DNA from 2 places in the Streptomyces sp. NPDC006372 genome. Region 1 is predicted to be linked to the other one. Evidence: riboswitches for the same ligand, from Rfam matches in the RefSeq annotation. Region 1 holds a riboswitch; the other holds the start of a gene.
What was found. Region 1 has a riboswitch for S-adenosylmethionine ahead of ABZ016_RS42055 (aminotransferase class V-fold PLP-dependent enzyme). Riboswitches for the same ligand answer to the same signal wherever they lie in the genome.
Positions count from the first base shown of each region.

Region 2: linked by a shared signal. The riboswitch ahead of thrC (threonine synthase) and the one ahead of ABZ016_RS42055 (aminotransferase class V-fold PLP-dependent enzyme) in region 1 are both predicted to bind S-adenosylmethionine.

Region 1 covers NZ_JBEXQJ010000066.1:7,500-18,157, forward strand. The annotation lists gene ABZ016_RS42020 (hypothetical protein) at 1-838, opposite strand, end outside; gene ABZ016_RS42025 (NlpC/P60 family protein) at 872-1,885, opposite strand; gene ABZ016_RS42030 (NlpC/P60 family protein) at 2,109-3,149, opposite strand; gene ABZ016_RS42035 (NYN domain-containing protein) at 3,398-4,747, opposite strand; gene ABZ016_RS42040 (hypothetical protein) at 4,784-5,023, opposite strand; gene ABZ016_RS42045 (rhomboid family intramembrane serine protease) at 5,183-5,935, shown strand; gene ABZ016_RS42050 (Lrp/AsnC ligand binding domain-containing protein) at 5,932-6,213, shown strand; gene ABZ016_RS42055 (aminotransferase class V-fold PLP-dependent enzyme) at 6,233-7,600, opposite strand; SAM riboswitch class IV at 7,747-7,863, opposite strand; gene trpD (anthranilate phosphoribosyltransferase) at 7,937-9,001, opposite strand; gene ABZ016_RS42065 (cytochrome bc complex cytochrome b subunit) at 9,127-10,658, opposite strand, start outside.
Region 2 covers NZ_JBEXQJ010000041.1:42,475-53,132, reverse strand. The annotation lists gene ABZ016_RS37335 (1-phosphofructokinase family hexose kinase) at 1-702, opposite strand, end outside; gene nagA (N-acetylglucosamine-6-phosphate deacetylase) at 817-2,052, opposite strand; gene ABZ016_RS37325 (ROK family protein) at 2,052-2,993, opposite strand; gene ABZ016_RS37320 (extracellular solute-binding protein) at 3,146-4,399, shown strand; gene ABZ016_RS37315 (DUF3263 domain-containing protein) at 4,435-4,683, shown strand; gene otsB (trehalose-phosphatase) at 4,762-5,610, opposite strand; gene ABZ016_RS37305 (trehalose-6-phosphate synthase) at 5,625-7,013, opposite strand; gene ABZ016_RS37300 (glucosyl-3-phosphoglycerate synthase) at 7,087-8,031, opposite strand; SAM riboswitch class I at 8,189-8,345, shown strand; gene thrC (threonine synthase) at 8,364-9,650, shown strand; gene ABZ016_RS37290 (ubiquitin-like small modifier protein 1) at 9,736-10,011, shown strand; gene ABZ016_RS37285 (cold-shock protein) at 10,459-10,658, shown strand, end outside.

The DNA.
Region 1 (10,658 bases):
CGGCATAGCCCTCGGACAGCCAGAGGGGGGTGGCGGCGGTGGTGTTCCGGCGGGTGGCGACATGGGTCGTCTCATGGGTGACGACCACCCGATCGCCGAGACCGCCGAGGAGGGCGAAGGCGTCCGGGTTGACGATGACGCGGTCCGCCGGTGACCGTGCCGGTGCGCCCGTCTCGCCGGTGGTGACCGCCGCGATCCCCCGGTAGGAGGAGGCGGGCGAGCCGAGCAGCCCCGCCATTGCCTCCAGCGACTTCGGGACGAGGACGACGAGACGACGGCTCCAGTCCGTGCCCCAGGCCCGTGACACCTCGGGCACCGCGCGGTCGGCCAGCTCCGCGTACTCCCGCAGGGACCGGCCGGACTGCCCGACGCCGAGGACGAGGCTGTGCTCGCCCCGGACGGCCTGCACCGCGCCCTGGTCCCACAGTTGCTGTGCGGACTTCTTCGCGGGCCGGTCGGCGTCGACGGACCACCGCCCGTCCGCGTCGCGGCTCAGCCGCAGGGTGCGGCCGGCGGTCACCGGAGCCCCGTCGTACCCGGCGACGCGGTAGCGCAGTTCGGCGTCGACGGTGGCCGTGTCGCCGGTGCGGTGCAGACCGGTCACGCGGTACGACCAGCCGTCCAGCGGCACCGCGCGCAGATCGGCGTAGTCCGGCCCCCCGCCCGTCCCCGCGTAGGCCCGCTCGTCGTGGCCGAGGACCGCGGCGGCCCGGCGGTCGAGGAGCCGCTGGACGTCGGCGGTGGCGGGGTCCGCGACGGACCGGCCGCCGCATCCGGTCAGGACGACGAGCAGCACGACGAGCGCCACCACGGGGGATCCCGACCTTCGACCAGCCATCTTCCCGATCGTACGGGCGCCGGGCCGCGCCGGTCAGACCCTGGTGACCGACGAGATGGGCATCATCCCGACCGGGTCGTAGCGCACGGGTGCGCCGGGGTGGGGCGCGTGGATGACCTGGCCGTTGCCCATGTACATCCCGACATGGCTCGCGTCACCCCGGTAGATGACCAGGTCCCCGGGTCGCGCCTCGGACAGCGGGACCTGCCGGCCGGCGTACCGCTGAGCCTGCGAGGTGCGCGGAATGGCCACCCCGGCCTGCGCGTACGACCACTGCATCAGGCCCGAACAGTCGAAGCCGGAGGGGCCGTTTGCGCCCCAGACATAGGGCCTGCCGAGGGCGGCACGGGCGGCCTCGACGGCGGCGGCCCCGCGCGGCGATGCGGCGTGGGCGTCCCCCAGCCAGGGCATGCCGTAGCGGCCGGAGCGGGAGGCCCGGCCGTAGGCGTCGCGCTCGGACTCCGGCAGGGAGTTGAGCAGCAGCCGGGCCGCGGCGAGCTTCCGCTCGACGGTCTTCTTGTGGGCGGAGACGGCCTTGCGGCTCTTCTCCAGTTCGCGGAGCTTCCCGGCCGTCTCCTCGCGGTCCTGGGCGAGTTCGCGCATGGCCTCCTGGAGCTTCTTCAGCTCACCGGCCTGGTGGGCGGTGAGCCGGTCGAGCCTGGAGGCCCTGTCGAGGTACTCACCGGGGTCGTCGGAGAGCAGCAGGGCGAGGGTCGGGTCGAGGCCGCCCGTCCGGTACTGGGCACCGGCCAGCGAACCGAGCGACTCCCGCATGGAGTTGATGCGCTGCTGCTGCCGGGCGATCCGGTCCCGGGCGGTGCCGGCCTCCTCGCGCAGGGCGTCGGCACGCTCGTCGGCCTCGTTGTAGGCCTCGGTCGCCTTCTCGGCCTGCTCGTAGAGGCGGTCCACCTCGGCCCGGGTGTCGTCGTGCGGTGCGGCCACGGACGGTACCGCGCCCAGGGCGGCGACCGCGACGGACAGGATGCTGACCGCGGCACCGGCGCCACGGTCGGACCCGGACGGTGCAAGGCGGCGATGGGACCCCACGGAAGCCGCTCTCCTCTCCACTGGCAGACCGCTGACGGATGTGGAAACGCGGCAGACAGTAGCCCCGCGACGGGGGACCGCCAACGACCATCCGTGGGTACGCAGCGCGACGCCCCGCCACTGACGCAGGTCACTGGCGGGGCGTGGCCTCAGGTGAGGGTGTCGTGATTCGCCCGAACGGCGGACACGGTGTCCTGATCTTGAGGACTCCGGGGGCGGTCCGTCAGACGCGGACGCCGAACATGAACGGGCCGCCGATGGTGCCCATCGACTCGTAGCGGACGACCGTGCCGGTGCGGGGGGCGTGGATGATCTGCCCGTTGCCGGCGTAGAGGCCCACGTGGTGCAGGTCGTTGAAGAAGAAGACCAGGTCGCCGACCTTGAGCTGACTGGTCGAGTAGATCTTGGTGCCGATCGTCGCCTGGGACTCGGAGGTGCGCGGGATCTGCACGCCGGCCGCGGCGTACGCCCGGGAGGTGAGGCCGGAGCAGTCGTAGGAGCTCGTGCCGGTGGCACCGTAGACGTACGGCTTGCCGAGCTGGCTCTGCGCGAAGGCGTAGGCCGCGGCGGCCCGGCCGGAGCCCGGCGGGACGTCGCCGGAGAGGGCGTCGCGCTCGCTGTCGCGGCTGGCGCGGCTCTGCTCGGCGGCGAGCTGCTGCTTCTCGGCGGCGGTGAGGCTGTTGAGCAGCTTCTGCGCGGAGGAGAGCTTGCCCTGGACTTCCTTCTTCTTCTTGCCGAGTTCGGCCCGGGTGGAGGCGAGGTCCTTGAGCTTCTCGGAGGCCTCTGCGCGGTCCTGGGCGAGTTCGCGCTGCTTCTCCTGGACCTTCTTCAGCGCCTCGACCTGCTGGCTGCTCAACTGGTCGAGCGTGGAGGCCTTGTCGAGGTAGCTGTCCGGGTCGGAGGAGAGGAAGAGCTGGACGGACGGGTCGATGGAGCCGGTGCGGTACTGCGACGCCGCCGCGAGGCCCAGGCTGTCGCGCAGCTCGTTGAGCTCTTCCTGGCCGCGGGCGACGTTGTCCTGGATGGTGGAGATCTCCTTCTGGAGCTTCTCCTGCTTCTCCTTGGCCCCGTTGTACTTCTCGGTGGCCTGCTCCGCCTCTTCGTAGAGCTTGTCGACCTTGGTCTTGACCTCGTCCTTGCTCGGCTTCTCGCTGGGTGCGGCATTGGCGGCCTGCGAGCTGAAGGCGACGGCAGCGGCAGCGGCGGTGGTCAGCACGGTCACACGTGCGCGGCTCGGCTGCTTCGGACGACGGTGGGACGCCACGGGTGACTAGCTCCTTCTCGGCCCCTCCGCCGTCGCTCCCCATGAGCGATCACCCGAGCAGGAGGTGCGGGGCTGACCCTAGTGACCTTCCTGTGATCAGTTCAAATCCTCAGATGAAAAATTGCGTCACGGTGAGCGAACTTTTCCCCTGGACTCACAGGCGGTGAGACCCACTTGACGCAACGTGGCCCACAGGTCTCGCCAATCGGGGCATCACGCCCGGAGGTTACGCATCGCCCGTACGGTCCCTAGGCTCGCGAAAGGCGCTTCAGGAGCATCGCCGACGCCACGGGGCGAGCACCCGCCCTGGCCACACCGTCGGCGACCTCGCGGTCCGTCGACGCCACGATGACGGGCCTGCCCGGGGGTTCGGCGCGCACCAGCTGGCGGATCAGCTCGTCGGCGGTGACGCCCGGCTTCGAGAACAGCACCCGTACCCCGCGGGGCGGTGCCAGCAGCACCGGTGCGGCCAGTTCGGCCCCGTCGAAGACGCACGTCACCTCGGCGCCGCTCTGCGCCGCCAGCTGCGAGAGCTGCCCGAGCAGCCGCAGCCGCTGCTTCTCCAGTGGCATCTGCGGATAACCCGTTTTGGTGACGTTGTAACCGTCGACGACGAGGTGTGCCTGCGGCAGGGCCAGCAGCTGGTCGAGGACCTGCGGGTCGTTCTCCGAGAGCGCGCGGGCGGCGATGTCCTTCGGCGTCATCCGGCCCGGCTCGACGGCGTCCACGGTCTCGGCGGGCCGCACCGACACCGGCGGCAACGCCAGTTCGCGCCGGAGCCCCTGGGTCGCGTCGAGCAGGGTGTCCAGCAGCAGCCGTACCCGCATGTCCTCGACGCTGCGTCCCTCGCGTGCCGCCCGTCGCGCGGCCTCCAGGGCGGCCTCGCTCTCCCCCAGCCGGGCCTTGAGCCGCCGGGTCTCGCTCTCGGCGGCGGACACCTGGGCCTGCGCTTCGGCGCGGGCGGCCTCGATCTCGCCGTGCGCCTTGCGCAGGGCGGCCTCGCCGCGCTTGACGTCGCTGACCGCGGCGCGGAGCTTGCGGTGCAGCGCCTCGGTCTCCTTCTTGGCCGAATCCAGCTCCGCGCGCAGCCGCTCGGTCTCGGCCCTGGTCTGTTCGCGGGCCCGCTCCAGCTCGGCGCGCAGCCGCTCCAGCTCGGCCCGGCTCTCCTCGTCGGCGCGCTCGGCGTCGGCCCGCTGGGCCTCCTCGCCGGCGGCGGCCACCAGCTTCACCCAGCCGAGGGGCCGCAGTACGTAGGCCGCGGCCGCCACGTCGAGCGGGTCCGCGGCCGGGGGCGGGGAGCCTGAGTCGAGAGCGCCGGCGACTTCCGGCTGGGCCTCTCTGAGCTTCTCCCCGATGCGCTGCCGGAACAGCGGGTCGGTCTCCAGCGCCGCGGCCATGGCATTGCCGGCGAACTTGGCCCGCCGGTTCGGCGCGAACCGGGCGTACTGCCGGAGCTGCGCGGGCAGCTCTCCGACCGTCAGCGAGCCGAAGCCGTCGGAGACGATCTGCACGACCCGGCGGCGCACGCCGTCGGGCAGCGGACGGTCGAGCACCTCGGCGGCGCCGTCGCCCGGCCCCCCGCCCGTGGTCTCCACCATCCGTCACACCCCAATGCCTGTGCGGGCCTGCTCCCCTCAGGAGCCGGCGCCCGGCCTGTCCACGAGTTCCACCTGGTCCACCGCGTTGCACCAGCGGCAGCGCACCGACTCGATGGTCTCACTGAGCACCTCGCGCTCCTCGACCTTCGGCTCTCCGGCCAGGTCGAGGTGGACGTACTCGACGACCTTCGACGAGCGGGTCACGTCGAACCGCGTGAGGTTGCCGCAGAGGGTGCAGCGCCACCGCGTCTCGGCGGTCGGCAGGGGAACCGTCATCGTGACCTGTTCTCTTTCCTTCTAGTGTCCGTGACGCCACCGGCTTCCCCGGTGCGTGTGGCTCGTAACCCTACGGCCTGGTGGGTCGTCGTCGCCCACGCGTCCACGGCGGCGAGGCGGTCTGTGCTGGTGCGTCCGGTTACGTCATGCTCTGTATCCATGATCAGCAAGTGGAGCGCGTCGCTCGTCCGGGCCGGCCGATCGGTGAGCGGGTCGTCGGCGCCGGTGACGTACGCACTGATCGCCCTGTGCTGCGTGGTCTTCCTGGCCGGCCCCGCCGCGGGCCTCAATCCTGTCTACGGCACCGGCGACGACCTGCTCGCCGCGCAGCGGGCCTGTTTCCGGCGCTGGGGCGTGATCCCCGCAGAACTGTTCGAGGGGTCCGCCGGATCGGCCCTGACCCCCGCGACCGCGCTCTTCGTCCACGGCAGCTGGGTCCACCTGCTCGGCAACATGCTCTTCCTCTACGTCTTCGGGGCGATGACCGAGGAGCGGATGGGCCGGGTGCAGTTCGTCCTGTTCTACCTCGGCTGCGGCTACCTGGCCCTGCTGGGCTACGCCGTCGCCAACGCGGACTCCGAGCAGTCCCTGGTCGGGGCGTCGGGGGCGATCTCGGCGGTCCTCGGTGCATTCCTGTACCTGTTCCCCAGGGCCCGGGTGACCAGTCTCCTGCCGTTTCTCTTCTTCCTGCCGGTGCGCTTCCCGGCCTGGGTGGTGCTGCCCTTCTGGGCGGCGCTGCAGTGGCTGGCGGCGGGGCGGGCCCCGGACGGCCCCGGGGTGGCCTACCTCGCCCACCTGATCGGGTTCGGTCTGGGCTTCGGCTGGGCGTCGGTCCGCTACGGCCGCCCGACCAGCCCCACTAGAGTGAAGGCCGCCCCTGCTCCGGCCTCCGAGGGAGAGAACAAACCGTGATCACCGCGATCGTCCTCATCAAGACCAGCGTGGACCGGATCCCCGAGATCGCGGAGTCGATCGCCGCGCTGGACAGCGTCAGCGAGGTCTTCTCCGTCACCGGCACCTACGACCTCATCGCGATGGTCCGGGTGCGGCAGCACGAGGACCTGGCGGAGGTCATCCCCGGCCGGATCAGCAAGATCCCCGGCGTCGAGGGCACGGACACGCACGTGGCGTTCCGCACCTACTCGCAGCACGACCTGGAGGCGGCGTTCTCGATCGGGCTGGACAACTAGGACCCCTGGGCCCCGCCGTTCAGGCCGACGTGTCCGGGACGCAACGGCCGTCCTCCGTACGGTAGTTCCACCGTGCGCCGTCTCGGACCAGCTCCCGCACGGCGTCGGTGAACCGCTCGACGTGCTCGTCGGGCGTGCCCGCGCCGAAGCTCACCCGGATGGCGTTGAGGGACCTCTCGCCGGGAGCCGCCTCCGGTGCGCCGCACTCGCCCTGGGTCTGCGGGTCGCTGCCCAGCAGCGTCCGGACCAGGGGATGGGCGCAGAACAGCCCGTCCCGCACCCCGATGCCGTACTCGGCGGAGAGGGCGGCGGCGAAGTGGGAGCTGTTCCAGCCCTCGACGACGAAGGAGAGCACACCGACGCGCGGGGCGTCGTCACCGAAGAGGGAGAGGATCCGGACCTCAGGCACCTCGGCGAGGCCCGCCCGCACCTTCTCGATCAGGTACCGCTCCCGCGCGACCAGCTGGTCGAACCCGGCCTCGGTGAGCGCCGTGCAGGCGGAGGCGATGGAGTAGGCACCGATGACGTTCGGCGACCCGGCTTCGTGGCGGGCGGCGGTCTCGTGCCACTCCACGTCCACTCCCCCGTCCGTGCGCCGGGTGACCTTGCGGCTGGCGCCGCCGCCGGCCAGGTAGGGCTCGGCCTCGCGCAGCCAGTCGGCCCGCCCGGCCAGGACGCCGGAGCCGAAGGGCGCGTACAGCTTGTGCCCGGAGAAGGCGACCCAGTCCACGTCGAGGTCGGCGACGGACACCGGGTGGTGCGGGGCCAGCTGGGCGGCGTCGAGCACGATCCGCGCGCCGTGGGCGTGCGCGGCCGCCGCCAGCTCCCGTACGGGCCACAGCTCGCCGGTGACGTTCGAGGCGCCGGTGACGCAGACGAGGGCCGGTCCGTAGGGGGCCCGGTCGGCCAGAGCGCGCTCCAGGGTCTCGACGGCCTCGCGGTGGCTGCGCGGGGCGTCGAGGAAGGTGACCTGGGCGTTCCGCCAGGGCAGCAGGGAGGCGTGGTGCTCGGTCTCGAAGACGAAGACCTGGCAGCCGGCCGGGAGCGCGCCGGCGAGCAGGTTGAGGGAGTCGGTGGTGGACCGGGTGAAGACGACCTGGTCGCCGTCCCGGCAGCCGAGGAACTCCGCGACCGTCCGGCGGGCGTTCTCGAAGAGGTCGGTCGACAGCTGGGACAGGTACCCGGCACCGCGGTGGACACTGCCGTAGTACGGCGCGTAGGCGGCGACGTCGTCCCAGACCCGCTGGAGGGCCGGGGCGCTGGCGGCGTAGTCCAGCGCGGCGTAGGTGACCTCGCCACCGGTGACGAGCGGCACGGTGACGTCCCGTCCCAGAACGGGCAGCGGGGCACAAACGGACTGGGCGGCGGCGACGGTGGAGACGGACATGGGTGAACTCCCGTGAAGGCAGGTGGAATCCGCCCGCGAGCCGGTACGGCGGTGCGCGCACGGCTACCAGCGGGGGTGAAAGGAAAGGGGTGCGGAGGCGGGGCTCTGCGGCCCTATCGCATTCGCTGATTCACGGGAAACTCCTCGTCACGCGCTTGCCACAGACCTCGCTGCCTGCGGCCCGGTCTTCACCCGGGGCACCCCGCCACGGACGGAGGGTTGCCGGACAGTCGGCCGGGGCCTCATGACTGTCACTCATGACCTGGTCAGGAACCTACGGGAAGAGATCGGCGCCCCGCAACCCGAGTCCGGATCGCGGGACGCCGTACGGTTCCGCTACGCGTTGCTCGCGGCCACCCAGCGCTCCAGGGTCCGCTTGGCCGCTCCGGAGTCGATCGACTCCGCGGCCTTCGCCATCCCGGCTCGGATCTGCTCGGCCAGCGGTGCCTCCGTCGGATTCAGCGCCACCAGCGCCGCCGCCGAGTTCAGCAGGACCGCGTCGCGCACCGGGCCGGTCTCGCCGTCCAGCAGGCGGCGGGCGACCTCCGCGTTGTAGGAGGCATCCGCGCCGCGCAGGGCCTCCACGGGGACCAGTTCGACGCCCACGTCGCGCGGGTCGAAGGACTCCTCGGTCACCTTGCCGTCGCGGACGATCCACACCCTGGAGGTGGCCGTGGTGGTGAGCTCGTCGAGACCGTCGTCGCCGCGGAAGACCAGCGACGAGTGGCCGCGCTCGGCGAAGACGCCCGCGACGATCGGCGCCATGCGCGGGTCCGCGACGCCGACGGCCTGGGCGCGCACCTTCGCGGGGTTGGTCAGCGGACCGAGGACGTTGAAGATCGTCCGGATGCCCAACTGGCCGCGGGCGGCGCCCACGTACCGCATGGCCGGGTGGAACTTCGCCGCGAAGCAGAACGTGATCCCGGCCTCCTCGGCGACCTCGGCCACCCGCGGTGTCGGCAGTTCCAGGTTGACGCCGAGCTTCTCCAGGACGTCCGAGGCGCCGGACGCCGACGACGCTGCGCGGTTGCCGTGCTTGACGACCTTCGCGCCGGTGCCGGCGATGACGATCGCCGACATCGTGGAGATGTTGACGGTCTTCGCTCCGTCGCCGCCGGTGCCGACGATGTCGACGGCCGGACCCGGCACCTCGATCACGTTCGCGTGCTCGTACATCGCCCGGACGAATCCGGCGATCTCCTCGACGGTCTCGCCCTTGGCGCGCAGCGCCACCACGAAGCCGGCGATCTGCGCGTCCGTGGCCTCGCCGCGCATGATGAGGTCCATCGCCCAGGCGGTGTCGTCGGCGGTCAGGTCCCGGCGGTCCAGCAGGCCGTTCAGCAGGGCCGGCCAGGTGCGGCCCGCCGCGGTGTCGCCTCCAGCGGGGGTCACAGCGCTCATAAGCCGCTCCTGGGTCGTCGTACGCCACGTAAAAGCTGTGGTCTCACCCTATCCAGCCCGGGACACCACGAAGGGCCCCGTCCGAACACCGGACGGGGCCCCTCTGTGGCGTGGCGAAGCAGTGATCAGTGGTGGCCGTGGCCGCTCGTGATCTCCCGGTACTCCTCGGCGGTGGGCTTGGGGATCTGGGCGCCCTCGCCGTAGTAGGACTCGCTGAGCTTGGCGCGCAGCTTCTCGGAGCCCTTCACCTTGCGCTCGACACCGTTCTCGTCGACCGTCGGGCCGATCTCGACCGGCTGGTACTGCTCGTGCGCGGTGAGCGTGTACATCTGCTCCTGGCTGAGCGGCTCGTGCACCTCGATGAACTCACCGTGCGGCAGGCGCTTGATGATGCCCGACTCGCGGCCGTGCAGCACCTTCTCCTTGTCCCGGCGCTGCAGGCCGAGGCAGATGCGCTTGGTGATGATGAAGGCGACGACCGGTCCGGCGAAGAACCCGATCCGGACGAACCAGGTGACCGAGTTGATCGACAGATGGAAGTGCGTGGCGACGATGTCGTTGCCACCGCCGATCAGCATGATGATGTAGGCGGTGACCCAGGCGACGCCGAAGCCCGTGCGCGTCGGGGCGTTGCGCGGCCGGTCCAGGATGTGGTGCTCGCGCTTGTCCCCGGTGACCCACGACTCGATGAACGGGTAGAGGGCGATCATGCCGAGGAAGAGACCGAAGACCACCAGCGGGATGAACACACCCAGGACGAGTGTGTGACCCCAGAGGTTGATCTCCCAGCCCGGCATCGCGCGGATCAGACCCTCGGCGAAGCCCATGTACCAGTCGGGCTGGGCACCGGTCGACACCTGGTCGGGCCGGTACGGGCCGAGGACCCAGATCGGGTTGATCGTCGCGAGACCGGCGAGGGCCGCGATGAAACCGAAGACCAGGAAGAAGAAGCCTCCGGCCTTGGCCATGTAGACCGGCAGCAGCGGCATGCCGACGACGTTCTTGTTGGTCCGGCCGGGGCCCGCGAACTGCGTGTGCTTGTGGTAGAAGACCAGGATCAGGTGGCCGACCACCAGCCCGAGCATGATGCCCGGCAGCAGCAGGATGTGGATCGAGTAGAACCGGGCGACGAAGTCGGTGCCCGGGAACTCTCCGCCGAACAGGAACATCGAGATGTACGTGCCGACGATCGGCACGGACAGGATCGCGCCCTGCGTGAAGCGGACACCGGTGCCGGAGAGCAGGTCGTCCGGGAGCGAGTAGCCGGTGAAGCCGGTGAACATGCCCAGGACGAACAGCAGGAAGCCGAACAGCCAGTTGATCTCACGCGGCTTGCGGAACGCGCCGGTGAAGAACACGCGCATCATGTGCACGAACATGCCGGCGAGGAAGATGATCGCCGCCCAGTGGTGGATCTGCCGGATGAGCAGACCGCCGCGGACGTCGAAGCTGATGTCCAGGGTGGAGGCGAACGCCTCCGACATCAGCTGCCCCTGGAGCGGGACGTAGCTGCCGTGGTACTCCACCTCGTTCATCGACGGGTGGAAGAACAGCGTCAGGTACACACCCGTCAGGATGATGATGATGAAGCTGTAGAGGCAGATCTCACCCAGCATGAAGGACCAGTGGTCCGGGAAGATCTTGCGCATGTTGGCCT
Region 2 (10,658 bases), on a different contig from region 1:
GGCTCGCCAGCGGCCTTCTCGGGTAGCTGCGAGGAGACCCTGGGGGCCGAGGGAGGCGACCACCGCGCCCGCGCCCCGGCGACGGGCGTCCTGGGTGGCGCGCAGGGGGTCGTGGGAGCCGGTGAGTTCGGCCAGTTCGTCGGCGTTCGGCTTGATGATGTCGGGGCGGGCGGCGACCCCCCGGCGCAGGGGCTCGCCGCTGGTGTCCAGGAGTACCGGGACGCCGGCGGACCGGGCCGTGCGGACCAGGCCCGCGTAGGCGCCGACCGGCACGCCCGGTGGGAGGCTGCCGCACAGGGCCACCGCGGAGGCGGAGGCGAGCAGGTGCTCGTAGGCCTCCTGGAAGGCCGACCACTCGGACGCCGTGATCGTGGGGCCGGGTTCGTTCAGCTGTGTCGTGTCGCCGGTCTGCGCGTCGACCACCGCGACGGTGCGGCGGGTCGGGCCCGCTACCGGGACCAGTGCGTCGACCACGCCCGGTACCGATGCCAGCTTCTCCTGCACGACCCGGCCGGTCGCCCCGCCCGTGAACCCGGTCACCGTCACCTCGTGCCCGAGCGCCGCGAGCACCCGGGCCACGTTGACGCCCTTGCCGCCGGGTCGTTCCGTCACCTCGGAGACGCGGTGGGAGGCGTGCGGCCTGAGAGACCGTACGCGATAGGTGATGTCGAGAGCGGTGTTCAGCGTGACCGTGAGGATCACCGGGCCGACCTCCCCCAGACGCGCTTGTTGCCGTGAACGTTCCCTGATCATGCCAAAGAGACGGCGGTCGGCCCAGTCCTGGAGTCGGCCACCGTCTCTCGACTGAGGGATGGATCAGCCCAGTTGGGGAGGGACCACCCATTCGCCCCGGCGCATCACGCCCTTCAGGTCGAAGTCGGTGTCCAGGAGCACCAGGTCGGCGAACTTCCCGGGCTGCAATGAGCCGATCGTGTCGTCCAGGCCGAGCAGGCGGGCCGGGTTCGCGGAGAGGGCCGTCACGGCGTCCTCGACGGAGAGGCCGTCGACCGTGACCGCCCGTTTGAAGGCGCGGTCCAGGGTGAGGGTGGAGCCGGCGATCGTGCCGTCCGCCACCAGGCGGGCCACGCCGTCGGCGACCTCTACCTCCAGCGGGCCGAGCCAGTAGCGGCCGTCGCCGAAACCGGCCGCGTCCATCGCGTCCGTGATGAACGCGACCCGGTCCGCGCCGGCGTGATGGAACGCCAGCTGGAGTGCGGCGGGGTGCAGGTGCGTGCCGTCGTTGATCAGCTCCACCGTGATCCGGTCGTCCTCCAGGAGTGCCGTGATCGGGCCGGGGGCGCGGTGACCGAGGGGCGGCATCGCGTTGAAGAGGTGGGTGGCGACCGTGGCGCCCGCGTCGATGGCCTCGACCGTCTGCTCGTACGTCGCGTCCGTGTGGCCGATCGCCGCGATCACGCCGTGCTCGGCCAGGAGGCGTACGGAGTCCAGGCCGCCGGGGAGCTCCGTGGCCAGCGTGAGCATCTTCGCCCGGCCCCGGGCCGCGTCGAGCAGTTTGCGGACCTCCGCGGGGTCCGGGTCGCGCAGGAGGTCCTCGGCGTGGGCGCCCTTGCGGCAGGGGGAGATGAACGGGCCCTCGAAGTGGATGCCGGCGATGTCGCCCTGCTCGGCCAGTTCGCTCAGCAGGCCCGCGCGCCGGGTGAGGAAGTCCATGTCGCCGGTGACGGTGGAGGCGACCAGGGTGGTCGTGCCGTGCAGGCGGTGGGTGTGGATGCCCTTGAGGATGTCGTCGACCGACCCGGAGGTGAAGGAGGCTCCGCCGCCGCCGTGGTTGTGGAGGTCGATGAAGCCGGGGAGGAGGTAGTGGCCGGTTGCGTCGATGAACTGGGCGTTTTCGGGGACTGCTGCTGTGATCCGGGTGCCGTCGATGGCCACCTGGCCGTTTTCGACCGTTCCTGTGGGGAGCACCACTGTCGCGCCGGTGAGGACCGTGGGGTGTCCGGTCGTCGCGGGGTGCGGGTGCGTCGTGGCTGGTCGCGCCCCGCGGCGGAGCCGCATTTCGACGCTGTCCCGCGCCCCTGGGTCCGCTGCCATCAGGGCGTTACCTCCGTACGGTCGGTCTGGTTGAGGAGATCCCAGGCCAGGAGCCCGGCGCCCAGACAACCGGCCGCATCGCCCAGGGCCGCGGGGACGAGCGTCGGCTGTTTCTGGAAGGTGATGCGGCTGCGGATCGCTTCCCGCAGGGGTGTGAACAACGTCTCCCCCGCCTCCGCCAGGCCGCCGCCGATGATCAGTGTGCGGGGGTCCAGCAGGGTGAGGGCCGTGACCAGGCCGTCGGCGAGGGTGTCGACGGCGTTCTGCCAGACCGCCCGGGCCTCGGGGGCGCCGGAGACGACCGCTTTCGCGCAGTCCGCCGCGTCCGCGCCCGGGTCGCCGGAGGCCGCGGCCCATGCCTCGCTCACGGCCGCCGCCGAGGCGAAGCGCTCCAGGCAGCCGTACTGCCCGCACGGGCAGGCGGTTCCGCCGGGGCGTACGACGATGTGGCCGATCTCGCCCGCGAAGCCGTGCGCGCCCGCCTCGACCCGGCCGTCGACGCCGATGGCACCCGCGATGCCGGTGCCCAGCGCGACGAACAGGAACCGGTCGGCACCCCGGCCCGCGCCGACCCGGCCTTCGGCGAGGCCACCGGTGCGTACGTCGTGGCCGAGGGCGACCGGGACGCCCAGCCGCTCGGACAGCAGGTCGCGCAGGGGGACGTCGCGCCAGCCGAGGTTCGCCGCGTAGGCGGCCACGCCCCGGGCCTCGTCGACGATGCCGGGGACGGCCACGCCGACGGCCTCGGCGGGCGTGCCGAAGTGCTCGGCGCCGTAGGCGTGCAGCTCGGCGGCGAAGTCGAGGATGCCCGCGACGACGGCCTGCGGCCCCTGCTCGCGTCCGGTGGCCCGGCGGGCGCGGTGCAGCACCTCGCCCCCCGGTCCGGCCAGGGCGGCCTTCATCCCGGTGCCGCCCACGTCGAGGGCGATGACATGTCTCACGGAGAACAGTGTGACCCGGGGACCCGCGAGAGGTCTAGTCCACTCACGTGGTGTAGACCTTACTCCGAATATCGAAAACTTTCGGTGGCGGAGACGCCACGGTTACGGCGGCGACGCCAGGGTGGGGAAGAACAGCGGTGCAGCGGCGGCGGATGGCAGGAACGATCGCGGTGGTGTCCGCGCTGGGGATGACGGCGGTCCTCGGTGGCTGCGGCATGACGGGCGGCTCCGCCGACGTGACCCTGAAGCTGGTCGCCGCCGACTACGGCGACAACGCCGCCAACAGCTCGAAGAAGTACTGGGACAAGCTCGTCCGGGAGTACGAGGCCGAGCACCCGGGCGTGGAGATCGACGTCAGCGTCTACTCCTGGAACGACGTCGACCGCAAGGTCCGGGAGATGGTCTCCGCCGGTGACCCGCCGGACATGGCGCAGATCGGCGCGTACGCCGACTACGCGGCCCACAACCAGCTCTACAAGGCCGACGACCTGCTCTCCATACCCGTGCAGGCCGACTTCGTCGGGCAGCTGGCCACCGCGGGACAGGTCAAGGGTGTGCAGTACGGCATGCCGTTCGCCTCCTCCACGCGCGTGCTCTTCTACAACAAGACCCTCTTCAGCAAGGCCGGCATCACCCCGCCCGAGACCTGGGAGGACCTGGCCGACGACGCCGAGGCGCTCAAGGCCGAGGGCGTGAAGTACCCCTACGCGCTGCCCCTCGGCCCCGAGGAGGCGCAGGCCGAGAGCATGCAGTGGATGCTCAGCGGCGGGGGCGGCTACACCGACAGCGTCGACAGCTACGGCATCGACTCCCCGGAGAACGTCGACACCTTCTCCTGGCTGAAGGACGACCTGGTCGGCAAGGGTCTGACCGGGCCGGTCGCGCCCGGCGAGCTCAACCGGGCCGCGGCGTTCGCAGCCTTCGCGAAGGGCGAGGTCGGGATGCTCAACGGGCACCCGTCCCTGGCGAAGATCGCCGCCAAGGGCGGCGTCAAGTACGGCATGGTGCCGACGCCGGGCAAGGAGGGGACGACCGGCTCCACGCTCGGTGTCGCCGACTGGATGACGGCGTTCCGCAAGAACGGGAACCGCGACCAGATCGGCGACTTCCTCGACTTCGTCTACAGCGAGAAGAACGTGCTGGCCTTCTCCCGCGAGTACGACCTGCTGCCGGTCACCAGCTCCGCCTCCGCGACCATGGCCGCCTCCGGCCGGGACCGGCACCTCAGGACGTTCCTGGAGGAGCTGCCGTCCTCCGAGCTCTACCCGGCCGGCAAGACCTCCTGGGCCGACGTCAGCGCGCAGGTGAAGCAGCAGATCGGCAAGGCGGTCGCCCCCGGCGGCAGCCCCTCGGCCGTCCTCGGCCGGCTCCAGGCGGAGGCGAGCCGGGCGGAGAACGCGGAGTAGCGCCGCTGTCGGTGGTGGGCGTTACCGTGCCGGGCATGGACGAGGAGTACGACGACGGCGTGGGGCTCGGGCGCAGGGAGCGGGACATCCTCGCCCTCGAACGCCGTTCTTTTCCCGGGCCCGGGGCGAAGGAGCGGGCGGTCCGGGAGGAGTTGGGTCTCGCGCCGGTGCGTTACTACCAGCTGCTCAACGCGCTGCTGGACGATCCGCGGGCGCTGGCCCACGATCCGGTGACGGTGAATCGGCTGCGGCGGGTGCGGGAGCGGCGTCGGGGGGAGCGCTGAGGACCGTGGGGTGTTCGGCCGTCGCGGGGGTGCGGGTGGGCGGGGGCTTGTCGCGCAGTTCCCCGCGCCCCCAGGCAACTAGCCGAGCCGGTCCGCCAGAGCTGCCAGCAGGTGTACGACACCCTCCGGGCCGTCCACCACCACGTCCGATCGCTCGCTGAGTTCGGTCACCTCGTCGCTGCCGCTGCAGACCAGCAGGCCCGGGGTGCCGTCCGAGCGGAGCTTGTCGACGGCGGCGTAGGCGGGCAGGTCGCCCAGGTCGTCGCCGGCGTAGAGGACGGACCCGGCGCCGATCTCCCGGGCGAACTCGGTGAGCGCGACGCCCTTGTCCATGCCGGGCGGGCGGAGTTCGAGGACCATGCGGCCGGGCTCGACGATCAGGCCGTGGCGGGCCGCCAGTCCGGCGAGCGGTTCGCGCAGGGAGTCCAGGGCGGCCTGCGGATCGGCGGCCCGGCGGGTGTGCACGGCCACCGCCCGGCCCTTCTCCTCGATCCAGGTCCCCTGCGACGCGCCGAGCCGTTCGAGGAGCTCGGGCAGCTCGGCACGGATCGCGGCCACGCCGGGGTGTGGTTCGGGGGCGCTGGTCTCGCCGCTGCGGGCGTCCCACCGCTCGGCGCCGTAGTGCCCCAGCACCACCAGGTGCTCAAGGCCCGGTACGTCCGCGAAGGCGCCGTTGCGCACGGCGACCTCGGCGGGCCGCCCGGTGATCACCGCCACGGCGGCGACCTTCGGCGCGAGCGCGGCCAGCGCGGACAGGGCCTCGGGGTGGGCCCGGGCCTTCTCGGGGTCGGCCACGATCGGCGCGAGCGTCCCGTCGAAGTCGAGCCCGATCAGAGCCTTGCCGGGATGCGTGAGGAGGGCGTCGAGGCCTTCGCGGCCGGGGCGGGTGGTGGGCTCCGGCAGCGCGGAGCCGGCGGAAGCGGCCATCGGTGATCAGCCCCTCAGTGCCTCAGTGCCTCGAGCTGGTCCAGGAACCACTGCGCGGGCGGCAGCGCGGTCGCCGACGCCGCCAGACGCTTGCTCCGCTCCGCGCGTTCCTCCGGGCGCATCGACAGCGCCTCGTGCAGGGCCGCCGCCGTGCCGGTGACGTCGTAGGGGTTCACCGTGATCGCGTCCTCGCCGAGTTCCTCATGCGCCCCGGCCTCCCGCGACAGCACCAGCGCGCAGCCGGCCTCGGAGAGCAGCGGAACCTCCTTGGCGACGAGGTTCATGCCGTCGCGGATGGGGTTGACGAGGGCCACGTCGGCCAGCCGGTACGCGGCCAGCGAGCGGGCGAAGTCGTCCTTGACGTGCAGGACGACCGGTGTCCAGCCCGGTGTCCCGTACTCGGCGTTGATCTCGTCCGCCACCCGCTGCACCTCGGCCGTGTAGTCCCGGTACACCGCGAGGTCCTGCCGCGACGGGTAGGCGAAGGCGACGTGCACCACGCGCTCGCGCCACTCGGCATGGGTCTCCAGGAGCCGCCGGTAGGCGAGCAGGCCGCGGACGATGTTCTTCGACAGCTCGGTGCGGTCGACGCGGACGATGGTGCGGCGGCCCTCGCCGATCTCCCGGCGCAGCGCCACGATCCGCTCCTCGACGTCCTGCCGGTGCGCCCGCTCCCGCAGGAAGTCCGCGTCGGCCCCCAGCCCGTGCACGCCGATCCGCGTGCCCCCGAGCCCGCCCGCGAACCGCTCGGCGCACTCCTCGAACGCGTCCGCCCAGCGCCGCGTGAGGAAGCCCAGCCGGTCCGCGCCCAGCATGCCGCGCAGCACCTGCCCGGCCACGTCGTCCGGCAGCATCCGGAAGTACTCGGGCGGCGCCCACGGCGTGTGCGAGAAGTGGCCGATACGCAGGTCGGGCCGTAGCTCGCGGAGCATGCCCGGGACCAGCGTCAGGTGGTAGTCCTGCACCACGACCGTCGCGCCCCGCGCCGCCTCCTCGGCCAGCGCCTCGGCGAACGCCCGGTTGTACGTCTCGTACGACGCCCACTGCCGCCGGAACTCCGCGTCGAAGACCGGCTCCAGCGGCGTCTGGTACAGCATGTGGTGCACGAACCACAGCACCGAGTTGGCGATGCCGTTGTAGGCGTCGGCGTGCACGTCGGCCGGGATGTCCAGCATCCGCACGCCGTCCTCGCCGACCCCTTGCCGGACCGCCTCGCGGTCACCGTCGGACAGCGCCGAGCACACCCACAGCGCATCCGCGTCCGAGCCGATCGCGGACAGCCCCGAGACCAGCCCGCCGCCGCCGCGCTTGGCGTTCAGCGAACCGTCCTCGCCGACCGTGTAGGAGACCGGGCCGCGGTTGGAGGCCACCAGTACCTGGGCAGCACCGTACGTTGAAGCCATACGCCTCAACCTAGCCCGGCCAGGAAACGCTCAAACGTACGGACCTGCCCCACCCGGCCGAAAACGACCCCGGTCAGGCCGCTCTCCGGGCCTGGTACTCGGCGATCTCCACCATCGGCGGACGCTCCTCGGTGTCCACGGAGTAGGTACGCGGCTCGAAGCCGTCCTCGCCCCGCTCGAACTGGGTCAGGGACGGCCGGACCAGATGCCCGCGGGCCAGCCGCAGCTGGGCCGTGCGGTAGATCGCGGCGGCCATCCGGCCCAGTGCCTGCCCGTCCTGGTGCCGGTGCCTGCGCACCCCGACGTCCACCTGGGCGAGCGAGTCGAGCCCCACCAGGTGCAGGGCGTCGACCAGCATGCCCAGCTCGACGCCGTACCCGACGGGGAACGGCAGCTGCTCCAGCAGCGAGCGGCGGGCCGCGTACTCGCCGCCCAGCGGCTGCACGAACCCGGCCAGCTGCGGCCAGTGCATGTTGAGCAGCGGCCTGGCCATCAGCTCCGTGACCCGGCCGCCCTGCCCGGCGGCGCCCCCCAGGGGGCGGTCGTACATGGCCTTCACCAGGTCGACGTCCGGGTCGGTGAGCAGCGGGCCCACGATCCCGGAGACGAACTCGGACGAGAAGTCCCTCAGGTCGGCGTCGACGAAGCAGACGACGTCCCCGCGGGTGGCGAGCAGCGAGCGCCACAGCACCTCGCCCTTGCCGGGCACGGCGGGCAGGCGTGGGAGTATCGCGTCCCGGTGCACCACCGTCGCGCCCGCGGCGGCGGCCACCTCCGACGTACGGTCGGTCGAGCCCGAGTCCACGACGACGAGCTCGTCGACGAGCGGGACCTGCCGCATCAGGTCGTGGCGGATGGCGGCGGCGATGTCGCCGACCGTCTCCTCCTCGTTGAGCGCGGGCAGCACGACGCTGACCGTCTGGCCCGTGCGCTGCTTGGCGGCCAGCATCTGGTGGAGCGGGCGATCGGCCGCGGACCAGGAACGGGTGCCCAGCCAGCGCTCGACTTCTTCCAGCACCGTGGCGGCTCCTTAAGCGTTTCTCTCGGCGGGACGGGCTGTGAGCCATCTCGCGGTTCGGACGACTATCTCAACTGTCCTGGTCGTCGGTTACAGTCTTGAACAACGCGGGTGACCAACGCATGTCCGGGGTCAACCGCTGTTTACAACCACATACAGCTCATCCAGAGGGGCAGAGGGAAACGGCCCGATGAAGCCCCGGCAACCCTCCAGTCGGTACTCGTAGGTCACTGTCGACCACCTGCGCGAGGCTCCCGGCTCGGGAAGGTGCCAAATCCGTCTCACGGCGAGATGCGTCGTGAGGAAGATGAGGAGAAAGGGCCTCGCCTCACATGGCTGCGCAGACTGTTGCAAGCACCACGAACTCCACCGTCGACCTCGGCCCCGCCGCCGCCCTGAGCTGCCGCGAGTGCGGCCACCGGGTGCCCCTCGGCCCGGTCTTCGCCTGCGAGGAGTGTTTCGGCCCGCTGGAGATCGCCTACGACTTCTCGGCCTACGACACCGAAGAGCTCCGCAAGCGCATCGAGGCGGGCCCCTCGAACATCTGGCGCTACGCCCCGCTGCTGCCGGTCCCGGCCGACGTGGCGGACAAGCCGAACATCAACCCGGGCTGGACCAAGCTCGTCAAGGCCGACAACCTGGCGCGCGAGCTGGGTGTCGACGCCGGCAAGCTCTTCGTCAAGGACGACTCCGGCAACCCGACGCACTCCTTCAAGGACCGCGTCGTCGCCCAGGCCCTGGAGGCCGCCCGCGCCTTCGGCTTCACCACGCTGTCCTGCTCCTCCACCGGCAACCTCGCCGGTGCGGTGGGCGCGGCGGCGGCCCGTGCCGGTTTCCGCTCCTGCGTGTTCATCCCGCACGACCTGGAGCAGGGCAAGGTCGTCATGGCCGCGGTCTACGGCGGCGAGCTCGTCGGCATCGAGGGCAACTACGACGACGTGAACCGCTTCTGCTCCGAGCTGATCGGCGACCCGGCCGGCGAGGGCTGGGGCTTCGTCAACGTCAACCTGCGCCCGTACTACGCGGAGGGGTCAAAGACTCTCGCGTACGAGATCTGCGAGCAGCTCGGCTGGCAGCTCCCGGACCAGCTGGTCGTGCCGATCGCCTCGGGCTCGCAGCTCACGAAGATCGACAAGGGCCTGCAGGAGCTGATCAAGCTCGGGCTGGTCGAGGACAAGCCGTACAAGATCTTCGGTGCCCAGGCCGAGGGGTGCTCGCCGGTGTCGACGGCGTACAAGGCCGGGCACGACGTCGTACGGCCGCAGAAGCCGGACACCATCGCCAAGTCGCTGGCGATCGGGAACCCGGCGGACGGGCCGTACGTGCTGGACATCGCGCGCCGTACGGGCGGGGCGGTGGAGGACGTCAACGACGAGCAGGTCGTGGACGCGATCAAGATCCTCGCGCGGACCGAGGGGATCTTCGCGGAGACGGCCGGGGGGGTGACCGTGGGGGTGGCGAAGAAGCTGCTCGAGAACGGGGTGCTCGACCCGTCGAAGTCGATCGTTGTGCTGAACACCGGGGACGGGCTGAAGACGCTGGACGCGGTGGCGGGCACTGGTCTGACTGCGACCATTCGGCCCAACCTGGACTCGTTCCGGGATGCCGGCCTCGCCTGATCGTTGTTCGCTGCGGGCCGGTGGGGGCTGGTCGCGCAGTTCCTCGCGCCCCTGAGGGCGATACCCAACCGGAGGTTTTGAAGTCATGAGCGTCACCGTTCGCATCCCCACCATCCTGCGTACCTACACCGGCGGTCAGGCCGAGGTGTCCGCCGACGGCGCGACCCTCGGGGAGGTCATCGCCGATCTGGAGAAGAACCACACCGGGATCGCCGCCCGTGTCCTGGACGACCAGGGCAAGCTGCGCCGGTTCGTCAACGTGTACGTGAACGACGACGACGTGCGGTTCGAGCAGGGGCTTGAGACGGCGACGCCGGACGGTGCCGGCGTGTCGATCATCCCGGCCGTCGCCGGTGGCTGAACCGGCCGACCGGCTTGATTGTTACCCGGAGTAACGCCGGTTACCGAGAGTTCATCGAATTGCCCCCTCCGTGAGAGAAGCGGAGGGGGCAATTCTGCGTGATTGAGCGCGGTACAGTTGGGGAACACGGTCCCGATCTCGTGATCGCGAGCCCTGAATTCCTGCCGCGCGCCCGACAAGATGTAGCCAAAGTGTGAGTGTCTTTCGCGGCTTTTGTTCCCTTTGTGTGGCCCGACTTGCCCTGAAGTCACACGAATTCTCCCCACATTCCGGATGCTGCGCGTCCAGAATTCTCGTCCGATTGACCTGTTGCAGACGGCAGTTGGACAGATACATTCAGCCGCGGTCGACGCGTTCCGGCGCACGCCCCCAACCGTGGGGGGTGAGGTCTGACCCGGGTCCGCGAAGTGCGGATCTGTGCAAGGGCCAGTAATAGGGGAGTTAGGCATGGCTCAGGGCACCGTCAAGTGGTTCAACGCGGAGAAGGGGTACGGCTTCATCGCGGTCGACGGTGGTGCGGATGTTTTCGTCCACTACAGCGCCATCCAGATGGACGGCTACCGCACCCTGGAAGAGGGCCAGCGGGTCGAGTTCGAGATCTCGCAGGGCCAGAAGGGTCCGCAGGCCGACATGGTTCGCGTAGCTGC